Regions from separate parts of the Fodinibius salinus genome, predicted to be linked through region 2. Evidence: riboswitches for the same ligand, from Rfam matches in the RefSeq annotation. Region 2 holds a riboswitch; the other holds the start of a gene.

Region 1 (15,461 bases), 210 kb from region 2:
CGGGTCTCAACCTGCAGGAACAGTTGGCTGCAGCTGAAAGCCGATCGTTTGAGCCGGTACCGCTCGAGGGATTGCGACTGAACTTAGATCTTGAAGCCAGCTACCGAAACCAAGATGCTCAAAACGTGTTGGGTGTTGTGGAGGGAACGAGTGATCGTCTTAAAGATGAGTATTTGGTATTTACCGCCCATCACGATCATCTGGGTATTACAAAAGCTGTTGAAGGAGACTCTGTTAATAATGGGGCTTTGGATAATGCAGCGGGAGTAAGCGCTGTCCTTAACATGGCCCGTGCTTACAAAAAGTTGCAGCCACAGCTTAAGCGAAGCGTATTATTTTTATTCGTGGGAGCAGAGGAAGTAGGATTGGTGGGTTCTAAATACTGGGCCTCAAATCCCACAGTTCATCCCGGAAAAGTAACGGCAAATATTAACCTGGACGGTATGAATGTCTATGGTAAAACCAAGGACTTGGTATTGGTGGGATATGGACGAAATACGGTAAGTGACCAGATCCAAAAGCTGGCCGAAAAGCAGGGTCGTACGGTTAAACCGGATCCGCATCCCGACCGCGGATACTTTTATCGTTCGGATCATTTTCCGCTGGCCAAGAAAGGGATTCCTGCTATATTTCCTAATTCAGGTACGAATTTTATCGACAAGCCGGAAGGCTATGCAGAGACTGTGGACAGTCTGCAAAATGCAAACTATCATACGGTCAATGACGAAATTAACAAGTATTGGGATCTGGCCGGCATGGTGCAGGATGTACGCTTGTTTTTTGATGTCGGATACCGCATCATTAATGCCGAAGACATGCAGCGTTGGCAAAAAGGTGATGAGTTTAAACAAGCGCGTTTAAATATGATTGAAGATGCATCGTCCCAATAAATATAGAATCTTTTGGTCTAATCCATCGTTATAATTAGCGAATAATTTTCATTAACAGCAGAACCTTATGAAGTTACTTATCAAAACAGCAGCTCTCATTGCAATCTTGTCACTAAGCGTTGGTATGTCCGAAGCTGATGCCCAGGACACTGAAACTAAAAAGCCAACAATAACAATTACTGAGTACAGTGATTATCAATGTCCGGCATGTGCATACTATAATCCGATTGTAAAAAAACTGAAGGATAAATACGGTGACCAGATTAATCTGAAGCTGCGTTTTTATCCGTTAAACAGCCATCAGTTTGCGGCTTTGGCGGCACGGGCAGCACAAGCGGCGAAGAACCAAGGCAAGTTTTTGGAAATGCATAATATGCTGTATAAGAATCAAAAACGATGGTCGGAATCTGTAAATCCTATTCCCACTTTTAAGCGGTATGCCAAAAAGCTAAACTTAGATATGGAGCAGTTTAAAAGTGATCTTAATGATGCTGAGACGCAGCGTATTGTAATGAATCAAAAGCAAGAAGGGATGAATATGGGCGTAAATTCTACGCCTACCTTTTTTATTGAGGGCGAAAAGTTGACCCAGCTTCCCCAGAATTATGAGGAATTTGAAAAAGTAGTTGAAAAGTATCTTGGAAAGAAGGAAAACTGATATTCTAGTTTTATAAAAACTTTTATCCTATGGTTCCCAGCTTGCATTGCATGGGATAAAAGGCTAGCTTCCCTTTTACGTAGAAATTACGTATTGCTTGTCGTTAGGAGTGCTGCAGGAATGCGGCTGAGATGAAATCCTGGTAACCTGATCTGGTTAGCACCAGCGGAGGGAAACGACAAATCATTGGTACTGATTTTTCCTGCCCTTCTGGCGGCGAGCAGCATAATATTTTATATGGCTGATTCGCTGAATTCCCCAAATATAAGTGACTTATCAGAAGAGCAGATTATTGCTCTCTTTGCTGATTCTCTATCCTCTGCAGATGGCATTGGTATAGGGGACGATAGCTCCGTAACAGAAGGACCCAGCGGACTTAAGCAGTTTCTAAGTACGGATCTTATTGTAGAGCATGTCCATTTTAGGCGCCAAGATATTTCGGCCCATTTTCTGGGACATAAAGCACTGGCCGTAAACCTCTCTGATATTGCAGCAATGGGCGGCCGTCCCAATGGCTTTTACTTATCGCTGGCTCTGCCCAAAGAGCTATCTGTAAGTTGGCTTAGGCAGTTTCGAGATGGATTACTCGCTCTTGCCAAAAAGCATAATATCTTACTATTGGGGGGCGATACTACTCGGTCACAGAATGATATTATTGTCAATATTACGATTACGGGTGTTGGGAAACCCCGACAGGTAAAATTGCGAAGCGAAGCAAAAGTCGGTGATGTCTTATGTGTAACCGGAACATTGGGAGATTCCGCAGCCGGCCTTAAAATACTATCAAATCCCGATCAATATGCTCATCTAACGAAATCAGAGCGCCAGCAGTTATTAGAGAGTCACCAACAGCCAAAGCCGGAAGTGGAAAAAGGGCAGTGGCTGAGTCAAGAAAAAGCGGTACATGCCATGATCGATGTCTCCGATGGGTTGTTGAGAGATGCTCACCACATAGCCCAACAAAGCCAGTGTCGTCTTAATATCGAATTAGAACAGCTGCCGTTGTCGCAGGCTTTCAAGTCTTTTTATGAAAAAAATGGTATCAATAAACAGGCACAGGAGTTTGCCGTGGCAGGAGGAGAAGATTATAGGCTCCTCTTGGCAGTAGCCGAAGATGCTGTTAAGGATTTGCAAAAGCGATACAAACAGAAATTTAGCACTATTCTACATCAGATAGGAAGTGTCAGCAAAGGTGATTCTGAAGTTGAAATACTTCGAGATGGATCGCCGGTAGAAGTCAAAGAACAGGAGTTCAAACACTTTAAGGAATCTTAGTTTTATGCAAAACAATTCGAAACGATCGTATGATAGTGTATTGACTATTGCCACTTCTGATAGTGGGGGTGGGGCCGGTGTACAAGCAGATCTAAAGACTATTTCGGCTTTGGGATGTTACGGTATGTCAGCGTTTGCTGCTCTTACGGCCCAGAATACACAAGAAGTACGGGCTATTCATGAAGTGCCGCCACAGTTTTTAAAAGATCAAATCGATGTGGTGATAGAGGATTTTGAGGTCGATGCCGTAAAGATAGGAATGTTGTTTACCGGGCCTCTTATGGAGGTGGTCGCGGATCGCATTAAAAAACATGATCTGAAGAATATTGTATTAGATCCGGTCATGGTTGCTCAAAGTGGTGCTCAGCTTATACAGGATGAGGCTATCGAAGTGATAAGAGAAGAATTATTTCCTCTTGTTGATCTTATTACGCCAAATATTCCGGAGGCAAAACGATTACTGGGGCGTGATATAAACGGCGATGAGTCGATGAAGCAAGCCGCCCAGAACCTCTTGGAAACTGGCACTGGCGGAGTGTTACTGAAAGGCGGACATTTTGAGGAGGATGAAAGCATCGATTATTTATCAATCGCATCAAAAGATCCGGAGCTACATCAATTTAATGCAAAACGTATAGAAACGAATAATACCCACGGTACAGGTTGTACCCTCTCTTCCGCTATTGCCGCTTACTTGGCAAAAGGATACCCCATGCCTAAAGCAGTTGAACAGGCAAAACTATATATCACACAGGCTATTTCGGCAGGTAGTCAATATAATATGGGCGGGGGCAGTGGACCGTTACATCATTTTCACCAATTTTGGATTTAATATTTTAACCTAAAAGAATTGAAAAGGAATGAAATTTACTGATGAACTTTGGCAAGAAATTGAATCTATTTACGATCGTATTTTAAAACTCCCTTTTATTAAAGAGCTTACTGATGGCACTTTGCCGGAAGAGGTCTTCACCTTTTATCTGAAACAGGACACCTTATATCTTTCTGATTATTCTCGGGCACTTTCGATGGCTGGTATTCGATCCGACAGTAATGAGCAGGCTCGACAGTTTCTTGAATTTGCTACTAATGCTATTGATGTGGAGCGGGAACTGCACGGCGAGTTTTATGAGAGGCTAGATGCCGGTAACCCACTACAAAAGTCCCCATCTTGTTTTGCTTATACTAACTTTTTGCTTGCTACTGCAACGATGAAAGATAATGCCGTTGCTATTGCAGCACTCCTCCCCTGTTTTTGGATATATCGTGAGGTAGGGCTCCATATTTATGAAAATGCCGCTCCCGATAATCCCTATCAGGATTGGATTGATACCTATGCGGGAGAAGAGTTTAATGAGGGCGTTGAAAAGGCTATCACAATAACAAACCGCGTTGCGGAAGAAGAGCCCAAACATCGTCGCCAGCAGATGCTGCATGCTTTTGTGCGTTCTTCGCAGATGGAGTGGAAATTTTGGGACAGTGCTTATGAGATGGAGCAGTGGCCCCACGAACCGAAAAGTGCCGTGCCGGCATAGGTGCATAAAACGATGAAGAATCGATATCAACTTAAACTTTCAGACATCTTAGTTACCACAGTTGTAGCCCTTGTTTTTGGGGTGATCTATAAGTTGTGGGGACCTTTATACTACGCCATAAAGCCGCTCGGTATGCATCTTGAGCAATTGATCTATGGGATGTGGTTTATTGCAGCAACGGTGGCTTTCCTGCTTATTAGAAAACCCGGCGTGGGACTATTGGCAGAGATTGCAGCAGCTTCGGGCGAATTTTTTATGGGATCCGAGTGGGGCTTGGCCGTCTTGCTGTCAGGAGTGGCCCAGGGACTGGCCGCAGAGCTCGTGTTTGCTGCGGTAGGCTATCGGAAGTATTCTGTTAGTGTAGCTGTGGCAGCGGCGGCGGCAGCAACAGTTGGGTCTCTCTTGTTGGATTCACTGCAGGGTTATATCGGTGACCTTGCCTTGTGGAATCTCTCCCTGTTGATTCTGTTTCGGTTATCGGGTGCCGTCATTATTGCCGGCTGGATGGGCCACTGGTTGGTTTCGGCTCTGGAAGATGCTGGTGTAGCTGATCTGGTTCGTCCGGTGGGCACTGCAACGGTAGACTCCAATTAGTATATGAAAGCACCTGCATCACATAGCGATACGGAATATTTAGCGGCGCGAATAAAGGATCTGAGGTTTCGGTTTTCGAGCAGAAATACGTTGCTGTTTGATGGCTTGTCACTAAATATTCTTAAGGGACAAAAAGTGCTGTTGCTGGGACCCTCAGGTTCGGGGAAGTCTACTTTATTGAAGGTGATAACAGGGCTTATTCCCGAAGCTATTGAAGAACCTATTGAATGGGAAGAGCGAAAAACCCTGGAGTCGTGGGGCTATGTTTTTCAAGATCCCGATTCGCAGTTTTGTATGCCGTATGTGGATGAGGAGATCGCTTTTGTGTTGGAGAATATGGGCGTGCCACGCGCTGATATGTCGAGTGATATCGAGTACTATCTACAGCAGGTTGGCTTGGGGTTTACAGATGCGCACCAGCCTATTTCATCATTATCACAGGGACAGAAACAGCGACTGGCATTGGCTTCGGCACTGGCTCTAAAGCCGGATACGCTAGTGTTGGATGAGCCTACCGCCTTGCTGGATCCTGAAGGAACCTCGGAAATTTGGCAGCATGTACGTACATTGGGTCGTGATAAGACATTGTTGATAGTCGAACACAAAATTGAAGAGATTGTCGAATTTGTAGATCGGGTATTGGTACTGAATCAAGAAGGGAGATTGGTAGTTGATGGTTCTCCGGAGGAGGTACAACAGAATCATCGCTCCTTACTAGATAGGTACGGTATCTGGCATTCAGAAAGCTGGAATGTTCACGATCAGGAATGTGAAATAGGTGTAGAGCCCAATACCAATTTTTTAGATAAGTCTGAACCTCCATTGCTCGGTATTGAACATCTTAAAGGGTTTTATGATGAGAAGGCTTGCATTACCATGCCTGAGGTTAAGGTCCAGGAGGGAGAATGGATTACTATTACCGGTCCCAACGGTGCGGGCAAGAGCTCGCTGTTGATGGCACTAATGAAACTAATTACCACAGAAGGAGCAGTAAGCCTGCAGGGGCAACTGATTAGTGATACCGCAGAAGTGGCATCTGAGATTGGTTTTATTTTTCAGAATCCGGAGCTTCAGTTTGTTGCTCAAAGTGTTTATGAAGAGGTGGCTTTTACGTTACAGAAAGAGCAGCTGCCAGATCAACAAATAGACAGTAAAGTAGAACAGGTTTTAAAACGGTTTGGCTTAAAAGAATTAGCTGATGAAAATCCCTATCGGTTATCTACCGGCCAACAACGTCGTCTTAGTGTAGCATCCGCACTGGTTGCAGATCGCAAATTGTTGTTGTTGGATGAGCCTACATTTGGGCAGGATGCGGGCAATACCTTTGCCATTCTTGAGGAACTGGAGAGGTATCGGGCCCAGGGTACATCCCTGTTAATGGTTACGCATGACCCGCAAATTGTACGACGATACGCCACACGTGTTTGGGAGGTTGAAGGTGGTAAGCTACAGGCTGATCACATGGGAGACCGTTTTCAAGTAAAAGAGGGGACGAGCCATGTTGTATAAAGAAGAATATTCGTCGTGGATTTCTCGTATTAATCCATCACTAAAACTGGTGCTTATGATGGGGGGTATTTTTGCAGTACTCTTTATTCATAATATTAATGTTATGATACCACTGGTAGCAGGATTGGTCGGAATGCTACTGTTGGGATCGGGACAGCCCCAAAGCAGGGTGCTACTGTTTACGTTACCTTTTCTGTTTGTTTTTCTTTCAACAGGAGCTTCGATGATTCTTTTCGGAAAGGGAGATACGGTATGGTGGCAATGGGGGCCGGCGGTGGTAAGCCGGGAAAGCTTTTATAGAGGGGTTCATATTGGACTTCGTGCCCTCAGCTTCGGATTAATTGGACTGCTTTTTGCCCTTACCACCCGACCGGTATTACTGTTCTATTCAATGATGCAGCAATTGAGGCTGCCTCCGCGTTATGCGTATGGTTTTATGGCATCATTGCGTTTGCTCCCTCTTATTTTTGAAGAGTTTAAGACATTACAAAAAGCGTATAAGGTGAGAGGTGTTACGTCAAACAGAGGATTGAATGGGTGGTGGCAGAAAATACGGCGATATGCTATTCCTCTGTTGGCCCAGAGTATAAGAAGAGCACAGCGTATTGCTGTTGCTATGGAAGCACGTCGTTTTAATAGCAGTGTACAACGAACATATTACTATCAACCCGGTTTTTCGTCCGCAGATGGACTCATGGTCATTTGTTGGGTTGGTATTTTCGTGGGGGCATGGACCGTAGGCGTACAATGGCCGTTATTTGAAATAACAGATGTGCGTTTTAACAGCTAATAAAAGTAATTATGAGTAATAAGACAGAACATATAGCAATTATTGGTGGCGGTATTATCGGTCTGGGTATCGGCTGGCAGCTGGTACGTCGCGGTGCAAATGTTACAATTTTTGAAAAAGGCAAAATAGGAAAAGAGGCCAGCTGGGTGGCAGGTGGTATGTTAGCACCCTATGCCGAGGCGGGGTTTGAAGAGATCAAGCTTATGCGCTTTGGTGAGCAGAGCTTGAACATGTATCCCCGTTTGTTGGATGAGCTTTCTGAGGATACAGATAATGTGCCCGTTCTCGATACCTGCGGTACCCTCATGACCGGTATCGATCGCGATGATACAGAGAAGCTAAAACGTTTGTACGAATTTAGAAAAGAGTTAGAACTGGATGTAGAACTCTTTACCGGCACAGAAGCCCGGGAGCGCGAGCCGCTGTTGTCACCCAATGTGGTGTCGGGACTGTGGCTGCCTGATGATGCCCAGATTGATAACAGAAAGTTGTTAAAGGCGATGGAAAACGCTTTTGAAAAGCTGGGCGGTACTGTCAGAGAGCATACAAAAGTTGAGGAAGTTGAAATTAAAAGAGAGACCGCGATGAACGTTATTGCGGAAGAGGAGGAACACGCTGTTGATCAGGTTGTTGTTGCGGCAGGTTGTTGGTCACAACAACTAGCTGGCATACCTGGTCAGCAGTTACCTCCCATAAGGCCCGAAAAAGGACAAATTTTAACGCTTGAACAAACGGATGATTGCCCGCTCAAAGGAATTATTCGCTCCCCACGGATGTACCTGGTACCTAAAGAAGATGGTACTATTCGTCTTGGGGCAACAGCCGAAGAGAAAGGGTTTGATAAACGGCCCACTGCCGGCGCGCAGAAAGAATTGCTGGAACATGGTTGGGAAATGGTTCCGGCTATTTATGAGCTGCCATTGGTAGAAACGGTTGCAGGTCTGCGACCCGCCGGCAAAGATCACCGACCTATAATAGGAGAAAGTGATATATCGGGATTATATTATGCAACGGGACACTACCGCCATGGAATTATGTTAATGCCGCTAACCGTTTATGCCTTGGTTAATGAAATATTAGATGAAGAAGTATCGGATTGGCTTGCTCCTTTCCGTCCACAACGATTTAATGCAAATTAGTGAAGATATAGTGATGGAATTAACAGTAAATGGAGAACAGGAAAAGACGGAAGCAGAGACATTACAAAAATTACTTCAGTCTTTTGATATTGAACATAGCGAAAAAGGGGTTGCCGTTGCTGTAAACAGCACGGTCATTGCACGAGAGCAATGGCAGGACTGCCAGCTAAACGACGGCGATAAGGTTGAAATAATCCGGGCTACCCAAGGCGGATAAATATAAAAGGAGCAGATTTTTATGAGTTCATTACAAATTGCTGACCGAGAATTTGATTCTCGATTAATTGTAGGCAGTGGTCGATTTCCCGATCCGGAAACGATGCGCGAGGCTTTGCGGGCCAGCGGTACCGAAATGGTGACTGTGGCTCTACGCCGTGCCAATCTAAATACGGATGAGGGCGAAAATGTTCTTAAGTATCTCCAGGATGACGGCTACTTTTTGCTGCCCAACACGGCTGGATGTTATACCGCCGAAGAAGCTATTACCACGGCCAAACTTGGACGCGAAGCCCTGGGAACCAACTGGGTGAAGCTGGAAGTTATTGGGGATGACGAAACCCTGTTCCCCGATGTGCCGGAGCTTTTAAAAGCTGCCGAAAAGCTCATTCTTGAGGATTTCGTAGTCCTGCCTTACGCCAACGATGATCCTATTACCTGCCGTAAATTAGCAGATATGGGGTGTGCCGCCGTGATGCCCTTGGGTGCACCTATTGGTTCGGGGATGGGGATCCGAAATCCTTATAACCTGCGCATCATAAAAGACTTGGTGGACGTGCCGGTTATTGTGGATGCAGGAGTAGGAACGGCTTCGGATGCGGCAATTGCTATGGAGCTGGGAATGGATGCGGTTTTGATGAACTCCGCAATTTCTCAGGCGAAGCATCCGGTAAAGATGGCTGAAGCGATGAAGAAAAGTATAGAGGCCGGGCGTCTGGCGTTGGAGTCGGGACGTATGCCTAAGAGGTTGTATGCCAAAGCTTCGAGCCCGGAAGAAGGGCTAATTGAGGTGGATCGTGAAGAACAGTAGTATCAATTTTCGTTATTATTTGATTACGAATCGCAAAGCTCCTGACAAACGATCGCTCTTGGAAACGGTGGAACGTGCTTGTAAAGCCGGAGTGCGGGCTGTTCAGTTGCGAGAAAAGGATATGACTGATAAATCGCTTGTTGCTTTAGGCAAGAAGATGAGAAGTATTACCAATGAATACAACACCAGGTTGTTTGTTAATCGTCGCGCAGATATAGCACAGTTGCTGGACGCTGATGGTGTACACTGTCCTGAGAATGGGATTCCTCCCATGGCTATAAAAAGCAGTTGGCCGAAACTTACGGTAGGGATGAGTGTACATTCGAAGAAGGCGGCTAAGCGTGCAGAGAAAGAAGGAGCAGACTTTTTGCTTTTTGGGCCGGTGTACTACACGGCATCAAAGGCAAAATATGGTGATCCGCAAGGAATTAATAAGTTGAAGGAAGTTGCTGAACAGTTCTCAGTTCCGGTTTTTGCTGTGGGAGGGATAACTCCTGAAAAAGTTGACCCCTGTTTGCAGGCCGGTGCTTTCGGGGTAGCAGGAATTTCAGCAGTAATGAAAGCGGATAATGTGGTTCAACAAGTGAATAGTTTTAAAGAGCATCTCGGGCAGCTCTGAATTGAATTTTGAATTGTACTAGTGGTATTACCAGTAAGAAAGTAAAGTCATTATCCCAGTGAATGTATCTATCTGCGTCAACGATTTTGTTATTGGTTATCAGTTATTTGTTCATTGGAAGCTGGAGGTTGGGGGCGTTGGTTGTCCATAGCCCGCTAGCGGTCATCCGTCCACCGTCAGCGGTTTTACTTTGTAGCTTTGGTGCCCTGTGGTCACTTAACACTTAATCACTAAAATACTAAGGTCACCCACCCAGCCCAGAACTCCGAATATGGCAAACGCTCATTTACCTGACTACATACCGGGGACAACAAAATAACCACTTTACCAATTAACCAATAACTACACTAGGTACCAGAAATGAGAAAGAAGATGTTGCAAGGAATATACTTAATAACAGATGTGGAAGGGCAAGATCGCTATTCCCACGTTGAGTTGGCAGATGCTGCTTATCGGGCCGGAATACAGATGGTTCAGTATCGGGATAAGAGACGGTCAGACCGAAAAGTGCTGGCAGAGATTCGAGAGATTATGAATCTCAAAAGCAAAGGGTCGCAGCTGTTGGTCGTAAATGATCGGCCCGACCTTGCAAAGGTAGGCGGCGCGGATGGGGTACACCTGGGGCAGGATGACCTTCCTATTTCAGAAGTTAAACAGTTTTTGGGAGAGGAAGTTATAGTAGGCGGAACTTCGGCAAGTTTGGAAGAGGCCCGGCAAGTTGAAAGGGCAGGTGCAGATTATGTGGCATTGGGACACATTTTTGAGAGCTCCACAAAAGAGAAGCAGTATGCCCCGCGGGGATTGGATACCTTAAGGAGGGTGCGCCAAGAGGTCGAGGTTCCCCTGGTAGCTATAGGAGGAATAACGTTGAAAAATGCTCCGCAGGTGATTGATGCAGGTGCAGATATAATTGCAGTGAGCTCGGCGATATGCCGGGCAGAAAATCCAGAACAAGCAGCAGCTGAGTTAGTAGAGTCTTTTCAATAGCAAGGGGCACGCCTTTTACCTATCTTTGACATGAAAATATTTGAGTAAAAAAGAGGTGTCTATGGTTTACGAGTTTCTAAATAAAAAGCCCCAGTTTCCTGAGTCGTCTTTTGTAGCACCCAGTGCAGATGTAATTGGTGATGTCACTTTTGGGGAGGAGAGCAGCGCCTGGTTTAACGTTACTATTCGCGGCGATGTTAACTGGATTGAAGTAGGAGATCGAACAAATGTGCAGGATAACAGTTGTATCCATGTAATGAATGAAACCGGGCCAACAAAGATTGGCGATGAGGTTACCATTGGTCATAATGCGATGATTCACGGTTGTACTATTCATGATCGAGCGCTTATTGGTATCCATGCTACTATTTTGGATGAAGTAGTGGTTGAATCGGATGTTATTGTAGCGGCAGGAAGCTTGGTGCCACCCGGCAAGCGATTGGAATCGGGATATATGTATATGGGCAGTCCGGTAGAAAAGACACGTAAACTTACCGAAGAGGAGATTGCCTCTATTAAAGAGCATGCGGATAACTATGTAAAATATGCCCGCACTTATATGAAAAAAGATACCTACGAGGAGAATCCTTTTTATGAAGATGATCGGAAGTAGATACTGAACTTAAGTTAGAGAATAGAAACTCCTTTATTAAAGAGGGCTTTTACAAAAAACTATCTCCATCTTGTCATTCTGAACTTGTTTCAGAATCTCACATGCAGTGGTTGGCGTTTAAACCGAGATCCTGAACTAAATTCAGGATGACAAGCTAGGTTCTGCAAAGCCTTCTATAACCAAAGTTGGTAATTGTCAAATTCGTAATTCTTAATCCTCAATTCGAAAAACAGCTTGTCTGGAATCTATCTCCATATTCCGTTTTGTAAGCAAGCATGCTCGTACTGTGACTTTTACTTCGTGACGCGAACATCCGAGCGGGAGCATTTTGTACAGCAACTACTAAAGGAGATTCAGGATTATGCTGATACTCGATATTCAGAAGAGACGGTAAAGACGATTTATTTCGGTGGGGGCACTCCTTCGTTGCTCGAGCCCCGGCAGGTAGAAAAAATTTTAGAAGCGCTTGAACAGACCTTTGAGGTTGACAGTCGGGAGATAACTTTTGAGATGAATCCCGATGATGTTACGGAACCTTTTTTGGCTGATTTGAGAAGCCTGGGGGTGAACCGGGCTAGTATGGGTGTACAGAGTTTTGATCCCGAGCTGTTGGAATTTATGCACCGGGCACATTCCAGTGAAGAGGCCCTTCATTGCCTGGAGCTGTTAAGTAAGTCCCGTTTCGAATCGTACACGGTAGACCTTATTTACGGTAATCCCAACCAGTCAAATGAGCAGCTCGAAGCCGATCTGGATAAGCTGCTTCCGTTTAATCCGCCGCATATTTCGGCCTATTCCCTGACGATTGAACCCAATACACGACTGGGTAAGCAGGTAGAGCTGGGACGCATCGCACCTCCCGAGGATGATAAAGTGGCTGCCCATTTTGAAATTGTTAATGAGCGGCTTTCTGAACAGGGAATAGAACGGTATGAAGTAAGTAATTATAGCCGTGCCGGTTGTGAAGCTGATCATAACAGTAGTTACTGGGAGCACGAAAACTATTTGGGATTGGGGCCTGGGGCACATTCATTTTGGTGGGATGAAAAAGCCTATCGATGGGAAAATGAAACTGATCTTCGCAGCTATCTACGCAATGAAGATAGCAAAGATAAGGAGCAGCTTTCCCTGGAACAACTGGCTGAAGAGCGTCTAATGATGGGCCTTAGAACTCGGTTGGGCGTTGGCTTTGAAGAGTTAGAACAAAAATATGATTATACCTTAACAGATCGTCAGCAACAGTATTTAACCAATCGACAACAAGAGGAGAAGCTAAAGGTAGATGATAGGATTAAACTGACTGGTAAAGGCATAAAAATAGCTGATGCTATTATTCTAGATTTGGTGACCCTGCATTGATTGCTTTTCTTTATCAAATGGATGAACTTAATGGCTTCGAGTTCAACGTCTTTACAAATATTAGTATGTCACTTGAATTTGTTTCAGGACCTTGTTTTACCGGAAGAAGAAACTTATGTAGATTCTGAACCTAATTCAGAATAACATGTTAATTTATTTTTGAATTAAATTTAACTTTGAAGAAATGGAAGCAAGCTTAAAGGCATTCATGAAGGAGATTATCGACTATGCAGGATTATTCCCTCCTTCTGATCTTTCGCTCGATCCGGCCATAAAAAATTACAGTAAATATCGCAGCTGCGAAGATCGCTGGATGTTGTCGAGATTTATCATTCCTGCCCTGGATCTTGATCAGTTAGCGCCCTACGGAGATACATTATTTAAAAAGGCTGACAATCCGTATTCTTTTTCGGTGCTTGGAAAGGGTACAGAAACGATGAGTGAATTTGAAGATCATTTGCAGCAAATAACTGCTGCAGTTAATCAATTCCACGATACTCATGGCAGCAGCGTACGTACCGATATGCTGGAAATTAAGTTGCCACGGGAAGTAGTATTTGCAAATGATGCCGATTTGTTTGCGGATGCTTATACGCTTGCAGTACAAGAATTAAGCAAGTCATCACTCACGCCTAATCGTCTTTTTTTCGAAGGGTATTTTGAGAAAAACTGGAAAAAAGATATCAGCCTGTTACTGGACACTATGCAGAGCAGTAATGAATCCATAGATACTGACCATGTGGATTCTATTGGCTATAAATTGCGTTGTGGAGGGATAGAAGCGGATATGTTTCCTTCCGTACAGCAGGTTTCCTTTGCATTAACTGAGGCGCGCAAAAACAACGTAGCGTTGAAAGCGACTGCCGGCCTGCATCACCCGGTGCGCCATTATGCAGATTCGGTACAAACAAAGATGCACGGATTTTTAAATGTGTTCGGGGGAGCTATGCTGGGTTATGCCCATGATTTGTCTGCAAGTGAGCTGAGCGAAATTATATCAGAAGAAGATCCAGAGCAATTTATATTTACGGATGATGGCTTCGAATGGAATGATCTGCATATTTCTACTGATGATATTAACGAGCTACGAGAAGTGGCGCTTATTTCATATGGCAGCTGTAGCTTTGACGAACCCCGCGAAGATCTTCAAAATTTAGGATTGATGAGTTAAGAATATGCTATGTTAATACTCGATGATTGATCTTAAGATTAAGAGATTCATAATTTATAACCCAAAATTCCAACGATGAATTCAACTAACGATCCTACTTTAGAATCATTTGTAGATGTAGATTCACAATCGCACTTTCCTATTCAAAATTTGCCTTACGGCTTAGCCAATCCCGGTGATGGAGATTCTTTTTTATGCTCCGCCATTGGCGATTATGTTGTGAATTTGGCAGCACTGGAAGCCGCCGGCCATTTTGACGGCCCACACCTGGAGGGCGCAGAAGTATTCCAAGAACAAACGCTTAATAAATTTATGGGTCTGGGTCGTGATGCATGGACGGAGGCACGCCAAACGATCAGCCGGTTGTTAAGTGCTGATGAAGCAACGCTGCGGGATGATGATTCGCTGCGCAGTAAAGTGCTTATCCCCATGGACGAGGTAGAAATGCAGCTGCCGGTAGATATTGGTGATTACACTGACTTTTACTCTTCTGAGCAGCATGCTACTAATGTGGGGAGTATGTTTCGGGACCCCGAAAATGCCCTCAAACCTAACTGGAAACATCTGCCTGTCGGTTATCACGGCCGGGCCAGTTCGGTGGTTATCAGCGGGACTGATCTACATCGTCCACAGGGACAAATCCTGCCGCCGGATAGCGATGATACCCCTATTTTTAGTGCATGTAAACTTTGTGATTTTGAGCTGGAAATGGGTTTTCTGACAGGTCCCGGTAATGATGTGGGATCGCCAATTCCTATTGACGAAGCTGACGAGCACATCTTTGGGCTCACACTCGTCAATGACTGGAGTGCCCGCGACATCCAGAAGTGGGAGTACCAGCCTTTGGGCCCGTTCCTGGCGAAAAACTGGGCAACGACTGTTTCCCCGTGGATTGTTACGCTGGATGCGCTCGAGCCGTTCCGTATTTCCGGACCTGAGCAGGATCCTGAACCACTTCCTTATCTGGATACTGATGAAAACTGGACGTTTGATATTAATCTTGATGTGTTTTTGCAGGGCAAGGATATGGACGAGGCGCACAAAATTTGTGCATCCAATGCGAAGAATCTCTACTGGAATGTAGCTCAGCAGCTGGCGCATCAGACTATTACAGGCTGTAATATCCGTCCCGGTGATTTGTATGCTTCGGGCACTATCAGTGGACCGGAAAAATCATCGTACGGAAGTATGCTAGAGCTGAGCTGGAAAGGTACCGATCCTATTGAATTTCCCAACGGTGATGAGCGAACCTTCCTTGAAGACGGCGACGAAGTAACGATGACCGGCTATGCCGA
Region 2 (15,461 bases):
TCCTCTAGTATATCGGGGAATTTGCCTTTCATTTGCCAGGCGATAAAAAACGGGCCCCAGTCGATGTAGTTTCTAATCTCTTCGAGCGGATAATTATCAAAGACTCGTTTACCCAGCTTATTGGGCGTAATGATTTCCGATGATTCCCAGTCGATATCCGTGGCATTGTCGCGAGCCTCTCCTAACGAGAGATATGTTTTACGGCTAGAGCGGCCTTCGTGACGTTTGCGAAGTTTTAGATATTCATTTTTTGTCTTTTTGACGAACTCATCACGCAATGTCTTGGAGACAAGGTTACCAGTGACCGAAACGCTGCGTGAAGCATCAAGCACGTGGATGACCGGTTGCTCGTAATTGGGCTCAATTTTGACCGCTGTATGCATGCGAGAGGTCGTTGCTCCGCCAATCATCAGCGGTTGCTCAAACTCTTCTCGATCCAGTTCCTTAGCTACATGCACCATTTCATCAAGCGAAGGAGTAATGAGTCCACTGAGACCGATAATATCTACCTCTTCTTTACGTGCTTCTTCCAGTATTTTATCGGCCGGCACCATTACCCCCAGATCAATAACATCAAAATTATTACAGCGCAGTACGACCGAGACAATATTTTTGCCAATATCGTGCACGTCTCCTTTGACAGTAGCCAACAGTACCTTGGCTTTGGGCTCACTATTATCATTTTTCTTTTTTTCTTCCTCAATAAAAGGTACGAGGTGAGCAACCCCCTTCTTCATTACGCGGGCACTTTTTACCACCTGCGGCAAAAACATCTTGCCCGATCCAAACAGGTCGCCCACTACATCCATACCGTTCATCATGGGGCCTTCGATTACTTCGATTGGCTGGTCGTATTGCTGGCGGGCTTCCTCTACATCATCTACAATATGGTCCACAATACCTTTGATCAAGGCATGTTTGATACGGTCTTCAACAGGATCTTCGCGCCACTCTTCAGTCTTTTCTTCTGTTTCCGTATCCTCATCTTTAATATCTTCGGCGTAATCGACCAAGCGTTCTGTGGCGTCATCGCGGCGGTTGAACAGCACGTCTTCTACCAGTTTACGTAGCTTTTGGGGGATTTCTTCATACACTTCAAGCTGCCCCGCATTGACAATAGCCATATCGAGTCCGGCTTGGATGGCGTGATACAGAAAAGCCGCGTGCATAGCTTCACGTACTTTATTATTGCCGCGGAAGGAAAACGAAATATTGCTGAGTCCACCGCTGACCTGTGCCAGTGGCAGGTTGTCCTTAATCCATTCAGTAGCTTCAATAAAATCGATAGCATAAGTACGATGTTCTTCAATACCGGTAGCTACTGTTAAGATATTAGGGTCTAAGATAATATCCTGTGGCGCAAAACCGACTTCATCAGTAAGGATATTGTAGGCACGTTCGGCAATTTCGATACGACGCTCATAACTGTCGGCCTGTCCTTTCTCGTCGAAGCCCATTACAACAACTGCTCCGCCAAAGTTCAGGATTTCTTGTGCCCGTTCTTTGAATTGTTCTTCTCCTTCCTTTAGTGAAATGGAGTTCACCACGCATTTCCCTTGGGCCGTTTTGAGACCCGCTTTGAGTACTGACCACTTGGAAGAATCAATCATGATGGGAACGCGCGAAATATCGGGCTCTGCTGCTATCAGCTGCATAAAGTCCACCATCACTTCTTCCGATTCCAGCATGCCCTCATCCATATTGATATCGATAATTTGGGCGCCGTTTTCGACCTGCTGGCGTGCTACTGACAAGGCTTCCTCATACTTTTCATTTTTGATGAGCCGCTTGAATTTGCGGGATCCCATCACATTCGTGCGTTCGCCGATATTTACAAAATTAGTGGTGGGACGAACAACCAGTGGCTCTAGTCCACTGAGTCGTAGATAGGGTTCTTGTTCGGGAATATCACGTGGAGAACACTCTTTTGCCGCTTCGGCAATGGCCTCGATATGTTCGGGAGTAGTACCGCAGCAGCCGCCCACTATATTCACAAAATCCGATTCAGCATATTCCCGCAGCTGATCGGCCATAAACTCTGGCGTCTCATTATATTCTCCCATCTCATCGGGCAGGCCGGCATTAGGGTAGAGGCTGGTGTGGCAAGTAGCCACATTTGCTAATTCTTCAATATATGGACGCATTTGTTCGGAGCCCAGGGAACAATTGAGACCTACACTTATCAAATTTTTGGTATGAGATACCGAGATCCAGAAAGCCTCGGTTGTCTGTCCCGATAGCGTACGACCGCTCTGGTCAACAATGGTACCCGAAATCATCACCGGAATTTCTTTACCAGTTTCTTCCTGGAATTTATGGATGGCATAAATAGCTGCTTTGGCGTTCAGTGTATCAAAGATTGTTTCCACGAGCAGGATATCCACGCCACCTTCAACGAGTCCTCGTATTTGTTCGGAATATGCTTCTTTAAGCTGATCAAATGTGATGTCGCGGTAGCCGGGATCTTCCACATCCGGCGAAAGAGACAACGTTTTATTGGTGGGACCAATGGCACCGGCCACAAGCCGGGGCTTGTTGGGATTTTTTTCAGTAAACGTATCTGCTACTTCACGGGCATTTTTTGCCGCCGCCACATTCAGCTCATAGGCCAGATCCTGCATTTCGTAATCAGCCTGCGAAATAGAAGTGCTGTTAAAAGTGTTGGTTTCAATAATATCAGAGCCCGCGGCCAAGAATTGGCGGTGAATATCTTTGATGATATCCGGCTGGGTGAGGCTGAGTAGGTCATTATTGCCTTGTAGGTCAGCGTTTTTAAAGTCGGCAAAACGTTCGCCGCGGTAATCTTCTTCGGAGAGGTCTTGATTTTGGATCATGGTACCCATCGCACCATCCATAACGAGAATGCGATCCTGTAGCTGATCCTTTATTTGTTCAAATGTCATAAGATTTTTTTTAAAATCAGATAATGTATCAACTGTTCAAGTAGATCCTCTTGTTCTCCTTTTTCGCCAAATAGTTTGGGGAAGTAAGGAGGGAGTCTTGAAGTTTAGACTGTTAGAAAATCCTCTTAGAAAAGAGGGGGGCTAAAAGAGATTGATCAGTTATAAATGGTACTTAAAGCATCAACATTATCAGGTAATTAATTATAAGGTACTTGTGGTTGCGCAAAAACTTTTCAACTAAGCTGCGAAGTGCTTACCTTAGACACCGTTAGATTCTCGTTGGAAAACAGCACAGCAAGCTGAAATGTTTAAGGATCCCAAAGATACAAAGAATAGCAGAGTAAATGAAAGTTATTGAACACTACGATCAAGCAGATGAACCACTGATTTCATTTGAAATTATCCCTCCGAAGCGCGGAGGGTCGGTGGACAAGGTTTTTAGGTCACTCGATAAGGTAATGAAGTACAATCCACCCTTTATTGATGTAACCTATCATGCAGCCGAGTCATATTATGAGGAACTGGGCGACGGTACCGTCAAGCGCCATATCAAGCGAAAACGGCCTGGTACTATTGGGCTTTGCGCAGCCATCAAGCATAAATATGATGTGGACCCTGTGCCGCACCTCATTTGTGAAGGTTTTACTAAAGAGGAGACCGAAGATGCCCTGATTGAGCTTAACTATCTGGGGATTGATAATGTACTTACCGTTCGCGGGGATTCACCCGATGATTCAGTGCCGCGCTATAAAAATGGCACTTTTAACAACTATGCACTCAACCTTGTTGAGCAAGTTGCAGATATGAATCGGGGACAGTATCTCGAAGATATCGTCAACGCACAGGAGACAGACTTTTGTGTTGGAGTGGCCGGTTATCCCGAAAAACATTTTGAGGCGCCCAATCTTGATTTTGATATCCAACAGCTCAAAAAGAAGGTAGATGCCGGCGGGGATTATATTGTAACGCAGATGTTTTTTGATAACGAGGCATACTTCAACTTTGTAGAAAAATGCCGGGAGGCGGGCATTGAATGTCCCATTGTGCCGGGACTTAAGGTGCTTACACGCGAACGCCATCTCAATTTTCTACCTAAGTATTTTCACCTCAATATTCCGGAGGAGTTGTCCGAAGAAGTTCAGGCCGATGTTGATAACGTCCGTGAAATTGGTATAGAATGGGCAGCTCAGCAGTGTACCGAGCTGCTCGAAGGCGGCGTGCCCGGTATCCATTTTTATATAATGGGAGATCCTACGCCCGCACTGGATGCCATTGACAAGCTGCCGCTGGGGCACGAAGTAGCAAGTCGGTAGATTGAACGCTGTTTATCTCAATGGATGTTTAAAATTATTATAAGGGGCTTTCAGACCCTTCAGTTACTGTGAGTGAGGTGGAGGAGATGAGGTAGTCTGGTAACCGCTTTACGAATGGAGATCGCCAAGCCTTGGATCCATGGGGGTCACGACGGCAGTTATTGAGATGGTTTTTCACAGTCCACCAATTAACTATAATCTTGGATTTGTATTTCTTTCCGCTATGAAAAAAATCATTATTTCCTCAGCAGTACTTGCCGCTATCTTTTTGTTTAGCTACTGTTCCAAGCCGCATGATGGGCAATCCATCATCAATAAAGCCATAGAAACTCACGGCGGTGATGCTTACAGCCATTCTGTTATTTCATTTGATTTCCGAGGTACTCAATATACGGTTAAGCAAAACGGCAATAGTTTTACTTACCGCCGAACGATCAGCGATTCCACAGGCACTTTTACCGACCGGCTTACCAACGACGGCTTTCGCCGCACAGCTAATGATACACTTGTAGCACTGTCAAAAGAAGATTCCACCGCATATGCCAATGGATTAAACTCTGTGGTTTATTTTGCATTGCTGCCCTATAAGTTGAATGATGCTGCCGTAAACAAGAAGTTATTGGGCCACACTAAAATTAGGGAAGAGCCATACTACGAAATTGAAGTAACTTTTGACCAGCAGGGTGGGGGCACCGACTACCAGGATCGGTATATTTATTGGATCCACCAAACAGAATACACCATGGATTACCTGGCATATCGCTTTCATACCGGTGACGGGGGTACGCGTTTTCGAGAGGCCTATAATGTACGCAACGTGGAAGGCATCCTATTTGCCGACTACCATAACTATGGCGGACCGGATATGGAGCGCCCCCTCGAAAATTACGAGACGTATTTCCAAGCTGACACTCTTAATAAAGTCTCTGAGGTTAACCTCGATAGTGTTACGGTTGATATTTTAGATCGCAACTAACCAAAAAGTGCGCTCAGGATATCACAGAGTTTCCAACGAAAGAGCAAAGATCCTTAGCTTAAACCAAATTAGATATACGGGCTGGATGGATTAGAATTTTTTTTATAATAGCACTTTATAGGAGTTGAAATAACTTTCAACTTCCAACCTTTCAAACCGCCTTTCCTTAGGAAGGTAAGAGTTAGTAGGGGCGTATTGTAATACGCCCCTACGGTGATCTTTTACCGTACAAAAACCGGCTTATTCCTGTCTTCAGTATGCTCTTCGCTATAGCTGTAGTCATTGCCGTTAAATCCCAGCAGACCTTCGTATGTGTCAACCTCATGTTCGACTAGGTAACGGCTCATAGTTCCGCGGTTCTTTTTAGCATAGAAGCCGATGACTTTTAAATCACCATTTTTGTAGTCTTTGAATTTTGGTTTTATGACGTCCACATTCAGCTTGTCTGCATCCAATGCCTTGAAATATTCTTTGCTGGCTAGGTTGACAAACAGTTCATCATCGTCAAGTTCATCATTTAGCGCCTCGGTGATACTATCGCCCCAAAATTCGTACAGCTTATCATGGCCGTTAACCTGCATTTTGGTCCCCATCTCCAGACGGTAGGGTTGCATCAGGTCCAGCGGACGTAGTACTCCGTACATGCCCGACAATATGCGGAGGCTGTTTTGAAGGGTATCCAAATGTGAATCATCGATAGTATAAGCATCCAGCTCTTTGAAAGCCGATCCGTTAAAAGCATAAATGCAGGGACGTGCATTATCTTTGGTAAAAGGTGTGGAAAATTTTTGATACCGTTCGTAGTTCAAGTCGGCCAGGTTTTGGCTGATGTCCATAAGGTCCTTTAGTTCGTCTTTCGATATCTGTGCCAGTTTGTTGTTCAGTGTTTCAGCTTCATCCAAAAAACGAGGTTGTGTAGCGCGATCGGTCGGCAATTCTCGGTCATAGTCCAATGATTTGGCAGGAGATAAAACGATTTTCATAAGCTGGAGATGTTAATGGTAAGTTCTTGTTTTTATTAGGTTATATAACTCTTTTTAGAAATGATTTCATTCCATATATAATGTTGAAAATCAGCAGGAATGATCATAAATAAAAATACAACTGCAATCAGTTTAGGTGTTGTAGTACCGACGGTGCAATTTTTCTTTTAGGTACGAGGATTGGTGTGGCCCGCGAAGCACTTAGCATTACACTTGATGATATCATGAGTGAATTTTACTTATTGCTCATTGCCGGAATATTGCCCCTTATTTCCCCGGTTTGGTGCTCAAAAGAGCTTATCATAATGTAAAGACTACCTTCTTTAATCAGCTTTTGTTCGGCTTTTGAAAGTTGAAACCGGTTTTGTTCGGTAGAAAAAGTACCTGACCTTTTGTTTTCATTTACATCCGCCGTTAAAGAAAACAGCTGGTTGTCAGGTCGTTTCTTAATATCATACATGATATATGCGCCCGAATAGTTGCCGGTTAAATATTCAAAATCACCTTCTACCGTTAGGCTATCATCTTTAAGGGTAACAGTAACCATGCCCGAACCGCTGGTTTGTACCTTGGGCTGCATCTTGTGTCCTCCCAGGTAGACATCCGCAGATTGCTGGGCACTAGTTGCCAATGGACCTGCCAAGGTCACTAAAAGAGCAGCGATAAAAATGTACGTAATATTATATGAGGTGTTCATAAGTCAGCTATTATTCAAAACAGGATTTTAACAGATCAAATATATAAACTACTCGTATATAAAACTTCGTACAAAGGTAAATATTTTATGATGATGCAAACCACTTTGCTACTTCATCCTTACTTTTGGTGTTGAGGATACGCTCCTTTTCAAATTTGGCTTTACGGGCAATATGCACACCGTAGGGGATGTGATCAATACCTTTTTTGCTGTGTGCATCAGGATTGATTGATGACATGAGCCCCACCTCTTTAGCCTTGTTGCCATGGCGCCAGTCGAGATCCAGCCGGTGGGGGTTAGCATTAATTTCGATAGCTGTATTGTGCTTGGCTGCCAGCTCAATAAGCTCATTCATGTCCAGGTCACTGCCGTCGCGTTTCAGCAACAGGCGCCCGGTCGGGTGGCCCACAATACTGGTGAAAGGATTTTTGATGGCTGTACGGAAACGGTTCATCATTTTTGGGCGATTCATACCCAGTCCGTTGTGGACGCTGGCAATCACAAAGTCGAAACTTTCTAGAATTTCATTCTCATAATCGAGACTCCCGTCACTAAGGATATCTGATTCTATGCCTTTGAAGATGCGAAAATCAGATCCGTATTCTTCGTTAAGCTGATCTACTTCTTCCCATTGTTCTTTGATTTTATCTACCGAAAGTCCGCCCGCATAGGCCGCCGTTTGGGAATGGTCAGTAATGCCCAAATACTCATAGCCGCGTTCTATACAGGCTTCGGCCATTTCTTTAATTGAAAACTTGCCGTCGCTATAAGTACTGTGTGCGTGGATGACGCCGCGAATGTCACCTTCTTCGACAAGATTCATAGACTCATTTTCTTCATAAAAAGTAATTTCACCGTGATCTTCGCGCAGTTCAGGCGGGATAAAGTTTAGGTCCAGATGTTGATAGATATCACTTTCAGAATCGTAATCAATGGGCTTCTCAAAATTGGTATCGCCTTCATCATTTAACTTAAAGAGACCATATTCGTTGAGTGAAAGTCCCCGTTCGCGAGCACGCTGGCGTAGCACAACGTTATGTTCTTTGCTGCCGGTAAAGTACATGAGAGCGGCTGCAAATTGTTCGGGTTTAACGATGCGTAGATCTACCTGACGGCCATTTTCGGTGCGGATGGAGCTTTTGGTTTCTCCGCGGCCCAGCACTTCTACTACCAGTTCGTGGTCAACAAAGGCGTCAAATAGCTGGTCAATATCTTCTTCTTTAGCACCAATCAGGATATCCACATCGCCGATGGTTTCTTTGTACCGGCGCAGCGAGCCGGCAACATCAATAGCTTCAACGCCTTCTAACTTTTTAAGAAAATCATAGATAGGCCCGGCAATATCCAGTGCTTCGTCAAGTCGGCATCGTTGGTCAAACTGTTGCATCCACTCAATAGATTTAGCAATTTTCTGAGCTGACTTTTCCCCCAGTCCGTCGAGGGAGGCCACCCGTCCGTCTTGGCAGGCTTCTTTGAGTTCATCTAGTTCTGTAATATCCAGCTGCTGGTGTATTTTGGCAATATTCTTGGGCCCCAGGCCAGATATCTCCAGCCATTTGATGATACCCTCCGGAATTTGCTCGCGCAGGCTTTCAAGTACTTCAATAGTGCCTGTTTTAGCATAAGAGGTGATATCCTCAGCAATAGAATCGCCAATACCTTTGATGTTAGTTAGCGTATCATTTTCAATATATTCATTGATATCGTCATTGAGAGATTCGATTGTTTGGGCGGCGCGATCAAAGGCAATGGCGCGAAAACGATTTTCACCGGCCAGCTGCATCAGCTGATAAATTTCGCGTAACCGATCGGCAATTTCAGCATTAGTTATGGACATAAGATGTAGTTCAGTTATTTTTGAAAGAAATTATTGGATTCGGTGGAAAAGTTCTAAAAGATAACTGTTCTAGTTTTGGGAATTAAGAACCATTTAGTACCATTAAAAATTCAAATAACCCAATATTTACTATGAAAAAATACTTGATATTGTTCGTCGTGCTTTGCGCTGTTTCTTGTACAGGATCCTTAGATAGAGTGCCCTCAACAGATAAAGTTAATCAGGTGCTGGATGACTGGCACAATGCGGCTGAAGATGCAGATTTTGGACGTTATTTTAATCATTTTGCAAGTGACAGTGCCATTTTTATGGGTACAGATGCTACTGAGCGGTGGACGGTCGCGGAATTCCGTCCTTGGGCCAAGCCCTATTTTGACCGCGGAAAAGCATGGAATTTCACCCCCGTTGAACGGCATGTTTCTTTTTCTGATAACGGTCGCACAGCCTGGTTTGATGAGTCTTTGGATACCCCCAACCTGGGCCCGGCTCGCGGTAGCGGCGTATTGATCTATCAAAAAGGAGAATGGAAGATTGCGCACTATAATTTGTCTATTCCCATTCCCAATACTATTGCCGATACGGTGGTAGCCCAAGTTGAAAAGGCGCTGCAAGAACAATCTTCGAATAATTCTAACTGACGAGTAATAAGTAATGACTAAGCTACGATTTCTATACCCTCTGTTTTTTCTACTCTTCATTTCGACTGGCTTAAAAGCACAATCCGGGTTGCAAGCACCCTCTGAATTTCTTGGTTATGAGTTGGGCAGTCAGTGGACCCCTCACCACAAAGTTATGGACTATTTCTGGCATGTGGCTGAGCAATCGCCACAGGTGAAAACGAATCAGTATGGAACTACAAACGAGGGACGGCAACTTATGCTTGCCTATATTTCAGCTAGGAAGAATATGGATAAGCTGCAAGAAATCCGTACTAACAACCTAAAGCGCACCGGTTTGCGTGATGGTACCCCCACCGGCGACAGTACCGCCATTGTGTGGCTCAGTTATAATGTGCATGGTAATGAGACCTCCAGCAGTGAGGCGGCCATGAAGACGATTTACGAACTTGTGCGTCCTGATAATGCGCGCACAAAAAAATGGCTGCAGAATACAGTGGTTATTATAGATCCCATGCTCAATCCCGACGGGCGCGACCGCTACGTTTATTGGTACAAGCAGACCGTGGGAACCCAGCCGAATGTACATCTCAATGCTCGCGAACATCACGAGCCGTGGCCCGGTGGACGTACGAATCACTATTATTTTGATCTGAACCGTGACTGGGCGTGGCTTACTCAGAAGGAGAGCCGTCATCGTATTGCAGAGTATCAAAAATGGATGCCTCATATTCATGTTGATTTCCATGAGCAGGAATATGATTCTCCCTATTATTTTGCGCCGGCAGCCAAGCCGTTTCATAATGCGATTACCGATTGGCAGTCGGAATTCCAATTTACCATTGGTCAAAATCATGCAAAGTACTTTAATAAAAACAATTGGCTCTACTTTACGCGCGAAGTGTTCGATCTTTTTTATCCCAGCTATGGGGATACCTATCCCATTTTTAATGGTGCAATCGGCATGACTTACGAGCAAGCCGGTCACAGCCTGGCAGGACTCGGCATCCTTAAAACCGAGGGGGATACGCTTACGCTTAACGATCGGTTGACCCATCATCATACAACGGGATTATCAACAGTAGAGATCAGCTCGAAAAATGCGGGCAGGCTGGTCAGTGAGTTTAGCAGTTACTATGACAGGGCTCAAAATAACCCCCAGGGAGAATACGAGACGTTTGTGATTAAAGGCGATAACAATCCGGATAAGCTGCAGGCACTGTTTGATTTATTAGATAAACACAAGGTAAAGTATGGGCAGCCCACGCAGTCACAATCGTTGAGGGGATATAACTACGAGACCGGAGAGAGCGAAGAAGTTTCAGTTAGTAAGGATGACTACCTGGTGAGCGTTTATCAGCCCAAATCTGTAATGGCGCGCATTTTGTTTGAGCCCAAGCCAGAGCTTTCTGATTCCGTAACTTATGATATTACAGCTTGGGGACAGCATTATGCTTATGGTCTGGACGGTTATGCGCTGAAGCAACGTTTGGATGTAGAACAGGCATCGGCCCCAAAGAAAGAGTTGGAAAATGAGATTTCTGGCAAACCGTATGCCTATCTGGCTAAGTGGCAAGATTTGGAAGATATAGGTTTACTCAGTGATCTACTCAAGCAAGAGATCAGAGTTCGTTTTGCGCAAAAGTCTTTTACTGTGGATGGGCAGTCGTATGATCGTGGAACGTTAATTATTACACGTTCTGATAATAAGATTTTCACTAAGGATTTTGACAGCACTGTACAAGAGATTGCGAACAAGCATAACCAGCAGCTGTATGCAGCCTCAACGGGATTTGTAGAGTCAGGGCCCGACTTTGGCTCATCGTCGGTGCGCTATTTGGAACCTCCGCGGGTAGCACTGCTTTCGGGCAGCGGTACAGATGCAGGTATGGTCGGCGAAATTTGGCACTATTTTGACAAGCAGATTAACTATCCGCTGACGATGCTGGATACTAATTATTTCGGTGATGTTGATCTTAGTAAATATGATGTGCTGATTCTGCCGTCTTATTATGGTGACGAGCTGGATAGTGATCGGCTTGGCGAAATTAAAGAGTGGATTTCTTCAGGTGGCAAGCTAATTGCCGTGCAGGGTGGTAATAATTTGCTGGCCGGCAAAGAGAGATTTGCTTTGAAGCGGAAGAAAGATGATGAAAGTGAAAGTGCAGAAGTGGCTAACCAATTAGACAAATACGGTGAGCAGCAGCGCGAAAGTATTTCCAGTTTTAATCCGGGATCCATTTTCAAGGTTACGATGGATAACACGCATCCACTGGCTTTCGGCTACAAAGGTAACTACTTTTCGTTGAAGCTCAATACCAGTAGCTACCAATATCTGGAGAATGGCTGGAATGTGGGTGTTACCAAAGAAGGAGCACACATGAGCGGTTTTTTGGGTCATGAGGCAAAAGAGGGTATTCAAAACAGCCTGACTTTTGGCGTGCAGAATATGGGTTCTGGATCGGTAGTTTACATGATTGATAACCCCCTGTTCCGCGCTTTCTGGTATAATGGCAAGCAGCTGTTTGGCAATGCCGTGTTTTTGGTAGGACAGTAAGCTGTTATCACAAATGATGTAATTGTATCTGGCTCCTATGCTTTGCGTAGGAGCCAATTTATTTAAATGCTAGGATCGATCACGATCTGGTTCCAATACTTGGTCCTAGAACCAGCAAATCGCGGCCTATTTTAGGTGGTAATTTTTGTTTTCTCTCTACCTACGTCTTTATCATCAAAATGAGGAGAATGTTTCCAGCTGCGCTGGGAGCTATCAGTATTTATTTAGCCTTATCTTTTGAAACTTCCCCCTGATGCCTGTATCTTAGGGCGCATTCTAACTATACCCAAGGTTGGGGGTGCTTGCAACAGCAGGCTGAGATCATACCCTAAGAACCTGAACCGGGTAAAACCGGCGTAGGGAAACCAGGTTGGCAGGGATTTATCCTTGCTGCCGGATTGATCAGCATTTCTTGCAAGTTCATCTCCCGCTCTTATAAATCTAATAAGACGGAGGAACTTATGTTTTTTAAGATTATTCGAAGCACAGCCATTCTGTGTTTTTTCATGGCAATGAGTACTATGCTCTTTGCCCAAACAATAAGCGGAACTGTAACAGACGGGCAGACCGGCAAAACGCTGGCCGGGGCTAATATTATCCAGTTGCAAACATCAAATGGTGTTTCGACGGATGAGAATGGATCATTTTCACTGACGCTTACCGATGATGCGCCTCAAAAAATAAAAGTGACGTTTGTTGGCTATAAAGCTAAAATCGTTCGGCTTGACGGAGCTGAAAGCTCGTTAACTATCACGCTCACACCTTCTACTATGATGAGTAATGAGGTATTTGTGAAGGCACTTCGCGTAGATAAAGCTACGCCCATGGCTTATGAAAATATCAGCAAAGCCAGTATTGAACAGAAAAATCTGGGTCAGGACATGCCCTATATGATTGGGAGCAGTCCTTCGGTTACTACCACATCAGATGCCGGAGCAGGCATCGGCTATACCTCTATGCGTATCCGCGGTGTCGATCAGGGTCGCATTAATGTGACGGTTAACGGTATTCCCATTAATGATGCCGAATCGCATGGTGTATTCTGGGTGAATATGCCTGATTTAGCTTCTTCAGTTGAAAATATACAGGTGCAGCGAGGAGCTGGCACATCCACCAATGGAGCTGCCGCTTTTGGAGCAACGATGAATATTCAAACGTCGGAAATGAAATCCGAGGCCTATGGAGAAGTAAATACAGCTATTGGATCATTTAACACCCGCAAAGCTAATGTAATGCTGGGTTCCGGATTGATGGATAACGGCTGGCAGTTTGAGGGACGACTCTCGAAGATAGAATCAGATGGATATATTGACCGGGCTTCTTCAGATCTGAAATCATTTTATCTGTCGGCGGCTAGGCATGGTGATCGCAGCTTGTTGCGTGCAGATGTCTTTTCAGGAAAAGAGAAAACCTACCAAGCGTGGTATGGTGTATCCGAAAGCCGGCTGCAGAATGGCAATAGAACCTATAATCCCGCAGGAGCCTATACCGATGAAAGCGGGAATACGAAGTATTATGATAATCAGACGGACAATTACCAGCAGGATCATTATCAGCTGCATTACTCTTATCAGTTTACCGATAACTGGGATGCTCGGGGGTCATTGCATTATACTTATGGGCGCGGTTATTACGAAGAATACCAAGAATCCCAGGACCTGACACAGTACAGCATCAGTGATATCCAGCTGCCGGATACTACTATTCAGAAAAGTGATTTGGTGCGACAGCTTTGGCTCGACAATCACTTTTACGGCGCTGTCTTTTCAACTGAATATGTGCCCTCGGACCGTTGGTCACTCACACTCGGCGGCGGATATAATGAATATGACGGTGACCATTTTGGAGAGGTTGTCTGGGCGCGTTTTGCCGGAGATACTAATGCTGATAAACGATACTATCAGAACAATGCGTTGAAGACAGATTTTAATTCCTATATCAAAGCCAGCTATCAAATTATCGATGGGCTCACTGCCTATGCAGATGCCCAGATTCGTCATATTACGTACGAATTCTTGGGTAAAGATCGACAGCCGGCTCAGGGTGGTGGTCAACAGATTGTGGATGTACAACAAAAAGATCGTCTCACTTTCTTTAATCCCAAAGCCGGGTTGACGTATAATATTAATCAGCGCCATCGGGCCTATGCGTCATTCAGCGTGGCGAACAAAGAGCCCACACGCGACGAATATGTGGATTCTACTCCCGAAAATCGTCCGTCGCATGAAACCCTTTACGACTGGGAAGCCGGATATAAAGGATCTTTTGATTGGTTTTCAGTGGGAGCGAATTTCTACTATATGAATTATCAGGACCAGCTTATCTTAACCGGCGAAATTAATGATGTGGGATCCAACGTGCGGCAGAATGTGCCCAGTAGTTATCGTGCAGGTATAGAGCTACAGGCTGGAGCACAGCTGTTGCCAAGTCTGGAATGGTCGGCCAATGCAACCTTCAGCCGCAATAAAATTGAGCAATATACGCAGTATGTCGATAATTATGATACTGGATCACAAGAGACGAATGTTTATACAGATACTAACATCTCTTTTTCTCCGGATGTTGTTGCAAATACTATGCTTCAATTTTCTAAGAGAGGCTTGTCAGCTCAGTGGTCAGCAAAGTATGTTTCTCGACAATACTTGGATAATACACAGACCAAAAGCCGGTCGCTTGATCCGTATGTTGTAAATAATTTGCGTATAAGATACAACTGGGAGACGGTACCGTCGTTACAAGCTATTAAAATAACGTTTGTGGTTAATAATATGCTTAATGAGATGTATGAGTCCGATGGATATACCTTTGGATATATTTCCGGAGGACAAAAAGAATACAGCAATTATTATTATCCGCAGGCCGGACGCAATTTTTTGCTACAGCTCTCGTTTAACTTCTAGATAGATATGTATAAACATCGTGATTTAGAAAGGGTCGGCTGGAAAGTCGGCCCTTTCTTTTTGTAATGTATAGCTCTAAAGTGTGGAAGCTTGACGCAGCTGTTAAGGTTAATTCTTAACGGATAAAGCAGAATTAGAAGCGGATGGGATTTTATGCATATCGGGGAAGAAAATTGCAATCGGGCAATAACCGGCTACTGATTTTTCGCTGGTTGTTTATATAGCAAATAAAAGATTTATGCATTCTGGGGCATGCCTGAAACTTCTACCAAACTGACATCAAAATTCCAACTTGAAAAGCTACAATTATTCTGCATTGGTAAAGAATCGCACATCTTCATCATTTGATATTTCTTTTTCATCTGTACTGGCTCGGTCGTCTATTACTTGTATAAAAATGGCGCCGGTAATAATGAATACGGCGGATATAATCTCCAGCCGGGACGGGTTTTCGCCAATACTGAGCCAGGCAATAAACAAGGCTGCAATGGGCACCATATTACCATAAAGTACCACCTGTGTAGGACCAAGTTTTTTAAGGGCTCGTACCTTTACCCATTGGCCAACGCCCACGCCAATAGCACCGCCGGCAATGATGGCAATCCAGGTCCATAGTCCAAGTGATTTCCAAGACACAACAATAAGATCAGGAGAGGCAATGAGGATATATAACGTACC

The links. Region 2 has a riboswitch for thiamine pyrophosphate ahead of LX73_RS08900 (TonB-dependent receptor). Riboswitches for the same ligand answer to the same signal wherever they lie in the genome.
Region 1: linked by a shared signal. The riboswitch ahead of thiL (thiamine-phosphate kinase) and the one ahead of LX73_RS08900 (TonB-dependent receptor) in region 2 are both predicted to bind thiamine pyrophosphate.

What each region holds. Positions count from the first base shown of each region.
Region 1 is NZ_VNHY01000002.1:687,384-702,844, forward strand. Features, by position in the region: gene LX73_RS07915 (M20/M25/M40 family metallo-hydrolase) at 1-890, shown strand, start outside; gene LX73_RS07920 (DsbA family protein) at 958-1,548, shown strand; TPP riboswitch at 1,644-1,739, shown strand; gene thiL (thiamine-phosphate kinase) at 1,786-2,823, shown strand; gene thiD (bifunctional hydroxymethylpyrimidine kinase/phosphomethylpyrimidine kinase) at 2,828-3,655, shown strand; gene tenA (thiaminase II) at 3,684-4,358, shown strand; gene LX73_RS07940 (ECF transporter S component) at 4,371-4,952, shown strand; gene LX73_RS07945 (ABC transporter ATP-binding protein) at 4,956-6,461, shown strand; gene LX73_RS07950 (energy-coupling factor transporter transmembrane component T family protein) at 6,451-7,251, shown strand; gene thiO (glycine oxidase ThiO) at 7,263-8,390, shown strand; gene thiS (sulfur carrier protein ThiS) at 8,404-8,607, shown strand; gene thiG (thiazole synthase) at 8,629-9,417, shown strand; gene thiE (thiamine phosphate synthase) at 9,404-10,036, shown strand; gene thiE (thiamine phosphate synthase) at 10,409-11,023, shown strand; gene LX73_RS07980 (gamma carbonic anhydrase family protein) at 11,085-11,636, shown strand; gene hemW (radical SAM family heme chaperone HemW) at 11,871-12,995, shown strand; gene LX73_RS07990 (hypothetical protein) at 13,180-14,166, shown strand; gene fahA (fumarylacetoacetase) at 14,242-15,461, shown strand, end outside.
Region 2 is NZ_VNHY01000002.1:892,579-908,039, forward strand. Features, by position in the region: gene metH (methionine synthase) at 1-2,903, opposite strand, end outside; gene LX73_RS08865 (methylenetetrahydrofolate reductase) at 3,248-4,216, shown strand; gene LX73_RS08870 (DUF6503 family protein) at 4,440-5,192, shown strand; gene yaaA (peroxide stress protein YaaA) at 5,414-6,175, opposite strand; gene LX73_RS08880 (CHRD domain-containing protein) at 6,411-6,872, opposite strand; gene polX (DNA polymerase/3'-5' exonuclease PolX) at 6,958-8,709, opposite strand; gene LX73_RS08890 (nuclear transport factor 2 family protein) at 8,907-9,347, shown strand; gene LX73_RS08895 (M14 family metallopeptidase) at 9,361-11,883, shown strand; TPP riboswitch at 12,168-12,263, shown strand; gene LX73_RS08900 (TonB-dependent receptor) at 12,345-14,783, shown strand; gene LX73_RS08905 (DMT family transporter) at 15,090-15,461, opposite strand, start outside.